One region of the Arthrobacter sp. GCM10027362 genome, then DNA from elsewhere that is predicted to be linked to it. Evidence: predicted binding sites of a transcription regulator. Region 1 holds the regulator's gene; the other holds the start of a gene.
What was found. The regulator HspR, encoded in region 1, represses chaperone genes until heat shock. The targets are predictions, from matches to a motif close to AAGTTGAGTCNNNNNGACTCAACTT.
Positions count from the first base shown of each region.

Region 1 (2,393 bases):
GTCCTGCGGTGCGGGTACAAGTCGGGGGACCGCCTCCTGCGCGCGGCGCAGGTGATCGTGGCCGTACCCGAATAAGCCGGACGGCGCCGGAGATGTCTTCGACCGGCGGCAACGAACGGAATCCCGAGGTCCCCGGCCCGGCTTGCGGGCCCGGGGACCTCGGGATTCCCGGCCGGCCGTATCGCTGGTCCGTTTAAGCCGCCCTCCCCGAAGGCGTCCCCGGCCCGGTTTCCCCGCCCTGCCGGTGCGGGGACCTAGACTTTGTCATACATCGATAAGGAGGCGCCTGGATGGCTAGCCAGGATTGGGTCGAGAAGGACTTCTACAAGATCCTTGGTGTCTCCAAGGACGCGTCCGACGCGGACATCAAGAAGGCGTACCGCAAGCTGGCCCGCAAATACCACCCGGACACGAACGCCGGCAATGATGCCGCGGAAAAGATGTTCAAGGACGTGTCCGAGGCTTACTCCGTCCTGTCCGACCCGGAGGAACGCCAGCAGTATGATGCGATCCGGGCCATGGGCAGCGGGGCACGTTTCACTGCCGGCGGTGGCGGCGGTGCCGGCGCCGGCGGGTTCGAGGATATCTTCGGCAACCTCTTCGGCCAGACCACCCGCGGCCGCTCGGCCGGCGGGTTCGGCGGCGGCAACATTCCCCCGGAGTTTGCCGACCTGTTCGGCGGGTTCGGCGGCGGGTTCGGTGGTGGCGGCGGCTACGCGCCGCCGCAGGCTCCGCCGCGCAAGGGCGCGGACCGCACGGCCACGACCACGATCTCCTTCGCCGGCTCGATCAACGGCACCAGGATCGGCCTGCGCGAACCCTCCGGGGAAGTCATCGACGTCAGGATTCCCCCCGGCATCCGGGACGGGCAGAAGGTGCGGGTCAGGGGCAAGGGCCAGCCGGGCCCGGCCGGCAACGGCGACCTCATGGTCACCGTCAACGTCCAGCCGCACCCGTTCTACACCCGCGACGGGGACAATCTCCGGATCCATGTGCCGGTCACTTTTGCCGAGGCCGCGCTGGGCGCCCAGATTGAGGTTCCGACGATCACCGGCGAAACCGTGAAGGTCAGGATTCCGCCGGGCACCCCGTCCGGCCGTACCTTGCGCGTCAAGGGCCGGGGCGTCAAGACGTCCAAGGGTACCGGAGACCTGCTGGTCACCATCGACATCGTAGTGCCGCAGAACCTGAACAAGCAGGCCGAAGACGCGGTGAAGGCCTTCGCCGAAGCCACCGCGGACGCAGATCCCCGGCACAACCTGGCCGCCAAGGCCAGGTTGTAGGCGGGACGGAAGGGGGACGGCAATGAGCATCGACCGCAATGCGCCGATTTTTGTTATCTCCGTTGCCGCCGAACTGGCGGAGATGCACCCGCAGACCCTGCGCCAGTACGACCGGCTGGGACTGGTTTCCCCGTCCCGCCAGGCCGGCCGCCAGCGGCGCTATTCGCAGCAGGACGTGGATTCCCTGCGCGAGGTGCAGCGGCTGTCGCAGGAAGGTGTGTCTCTGGAAGGCATCAAGCGCATTCTGGAACTGGAGCACCAGGTTTCCGCCCTGCAGTCCCGGGTCAAGGAGCTGAGCGCCGAGCTGGAGCAGGCCAAGCGGCGCGCGCGGCTTCAGACGGGCCGGATCTTCGCCGCCGGCCTGGCAGGCGATGTGGTCAGCCTGGCCCGCGGCCAGCGGCCCCACCCGCGCACCCAGGCCGTCATGCTCTGGCGCCCGCAGCACTAGGACGTTTTCCGGACCGCGGATTCCCCACCCGCCGCTGCCCGGCATGCGCGGCACGCCGTGACCGCGGCCTTGATGCCGCAGTCGATTTTCTGCGGGTCGCCGCCGGGCAGGCGGAGACCCGTGACGCCCGTGGAGGCAGCACGGGGCCGGCACCGGCAGAAGCGGGGACCATCCCGGTTCCCGCGGCATGAGCCGTGGGAACCGGGCCCCTCCTCCCTTGGCGGGAGGAGACGATCTCACTTCTTGATCATGTCGCCGTTCGGCGCCACCACGTACCAGACATCGTTCACGCCTTGGCCGGTGGTGTCTCCGGGGGCCTTGTCCTTGACCCAGTAGTAGATCGGCATGCCGTTGATGGTGATCTGCTTCTTGCCCTCCGGCGTCGTGATGGTGCCGATGGTTCCCGTGACGCCCTCGACCTTGGGTTTGTCGCTCTCGGTCAGGACCGGCGGCCAGGCCGCGATGCACTCGCCGGTGCAGTTGCTCTTGCCCGAGTCCTTGACGTCCTTGGTGAAGTAGTAGACCGTCATGCCCTTGGCGTCCACCACGATCTGGCCCAGCTTGGAATCGGCGACCTTCAGTTCCGCGCTGCCCTGCGGCACGGGGGCCATGGACGACGGAGACGCCACCGAGGGCGACGCCGGGGCCGGGGCCACCGATTG
Region 1 covers NZ_JBHTML010000139.1:5,192-7,584, forward strand. Annotated here, with positions in the region: gene ACFQ36_RS16615 (nucleotide exchange factor GrpE) at 1-75, shown strand, start outside; gene ACFQ36_RS16620 (DnaJ C-terminal domain-containing protein) at 291-1,283, shown strand; gene ACFQ36_RS16625 (heat shock protein transcriptional repressor HspR) at 1,306-1,731, shown strand; gene ACFQ36_RS16630 (hypothetical protein) at 1,968-2,393, opposite strand, start outside.

Region 2 (2,393 bases), on a different contig from region 1:
GGGTCCCGGCGAGCATGGCCGGCAGGTCCAGGGCAACCACGCGCTTGCCGCGCAGCTGCTCCGGGACATTGCCGGCGGCGATCGCCTGGGCGAGCCCTTCGGCGATGGCGGTCTTGCCCACACCCGCCTCGCCGATCAGCACCGGGTTGTTCTTGGTGCGCCGGGCGAGGATCTCAATGGTCTGCTCGATCTCCTCCGCGCGGCCGATCACCGGATCGAGGGCGCCTTCACGGGCCCGTGCGGTCAGGTCGAGGCCGAACTGGTCAAGCATCGGGGTTCCGGTGCCGGGTGCGGACCGCGCGCCGTCGGCCGTTTCGGCGGGCCGGGCTTCGACGGTGCCGGCCTGCTGCAGCGACTGCGGAGTCACCCCTGCCGCGGCGAGGAGCTGCCCGGCGGGGGCTTCCTGATTGAGCACGAACGCGAAGAACAGGTGTTCGGGGTCAATGTAGGTCGAGCCGAAGGCCCGGGCCACCTGATAGGCATCGAGCAGGGCGCGCTGGGCCGACGGTGTCAGCGACGGCGCGGACTCGACCTTTTCGGCGGACTTGCCGGGCAGGCGCTGTTCGGCGGCCCGGGCGATGGCGGCCGGATCGGCGCCGACGCGCCTGAGCTGCTCCGCCGTCGGATCCTGCTCCACCATGGTGCGCAGCAGGTGCAGTGCGTCCACCTCGGTGTGGCCGAGGTCGACGGCGAACCGGGCGGCCTGGGCCAGCAGCTCGTGCGAGCGGCGGCTCAGCAGCCGGGTGATGTCGATGGGGCGTCCGGCGTGGGCCGCGTGCTGGCCCTGCAGGTACCGGGCAAGGAATTCATCGAATGAGCCGCTGCCGGAAGCCGCGGGTCCGAAGAACAAGGGCATTGGTCCTCCTTACAGACTTGAGTGCCTTCGGCTCAAGTTAACGCAAGTGGTGCCATTTTATTCCGTGACCGCCGCGGTGCAAGTTCCGTGGCGGGCCCCTCACCGGGGCGTGCGGAGCAAATGTCACGATTTGATAACGGGGGTACCTGGGGGGAAGGTGCGGTTTGTCGACAGTAAGCTTGCTGTGTTTTATTGGTTGTGCAGGCTCCATCCTGCACGGCCCGGCGGACCGGTCCGGGCAGGATGTTCCCGCCTCCGGCTGATCCCCCCAACGAGCCCGGAGGCTGCAGGTGCGGCCCCCGATACAGCCCCCCAAGATGTATCGGGGGCCGCACTCCCAAGGACCCGCACCGCCCGCGGGAAGCGGCACGGCCGCGGCGGGGGCTTGTATCCGGGGCAATGATCGGGGAAAGTGGTAAGCACGCTTAGCATTGCAGGGGATGCGCACCCGCAGGAAACACCTGCCGGGTAGACCGAGACCGGCGGTGCAGGACACCATCCTGCTTTCCATGTCCCAGTCCCGAGGCTTGCCCGGCAAGTCCGAATGCCATGGAGCAGCACCATGACACCTACTCCGAAACAGCCCATCACGGATGGCAGCAGCAGGGTCCGCGGCCGATGACGCGGGCACCCCCGGGACCTTCTGTCAACCGCCCAGACAGTCTTCTACGACATCGGCCGCCGGACTCTGATGTTCGGCACCACCCAGGCCGGCCAGCATTGACAAGAACCCCAGGAGCAGAATCATGTCAGGAAACCTTTTGGCCCGTTCCGTCCACGACCTCACGGCAGCCGCCTGGTTCGGCGGATCCCTTATGGGGGCCATCGGACTCAACGGCGCTGCGTCCCAGGCGCAAAATCCGGCGGAGCGCACGCGGCTGTCCAGCTTGGGCTGGAAGAGGTGGGCGCCCGTGCAGACAGTGGCATTCGCCTCCCACATCATGGCCGGGATTCCGCTTATGTGGGAGAACAAAGGGCGGATGGCGAGCCAGGAAGGCGTGACGCGGCTTTCGGCCATCAAGACCGGCGTCACGCTCGTGGGCGCACTGGTCACCCTCTACTCCGGAATCCTCGGACAAAAGGTTGACCGGCTTGCGGACCAGGGGGCCGCGGGCGCCACCGAACCCGATCCCGCGGCGCCGGAGGAACTGAAGGCTGCGCAAAAGCAGCTCAAGGTACTCCAGTGGACCATTCCCTTCTTCGCCGGGACCGTCATCGTCCTGGGCGCAAAGCACGGGGAAATGCAGCGGCCCAAGCGTGTTTTCGAGGGCCTGTTCAAGCGCTGAACCGCCGAAGCGGCTGTCCGGACGCGGCCCGCGCCGAAAGGGAGGGCCGCGTCCGGCTTGTCCGGGCACGCCGGACGCGGACTCCTCGGCTGCCGGCAGACGCCCGGCCTTTGACGGCCGCAGGCGTCCCGGCAATGATCGGGGCATGGAATTACTCAGTAGCCGTGTTCTGCTGCGGCCCTCCGAACCAGTAAAGAGCCAGGCGTTCTATCGGGACGTCCTTGGGCTGGCCGTGTACCGGGAGTTCGGCG
Region 2 covers NZ_JBHTML010000066.1:15,457-17,849, forward strand. Annotated here, with positions in the region: gene ACFQ36_RS11415 (ATP-dependent Clp protease ATP-binding subunit) at 1-856, opposite strand, end outside; gene ACFQ36_RS11420 (hypothetical protein) at 1,603-2,142, shown strand; gene ACFQ36_RS11425 (VOC family protein) at 2,288-2,393, shown strand, end outside.
Region 2: a site for HspR is predicted at 871-895, ahead of ACFQ36_RS11415 (ATP-dependent Clp protease ATP-binding subunit). Genes of this name have one in related genera too.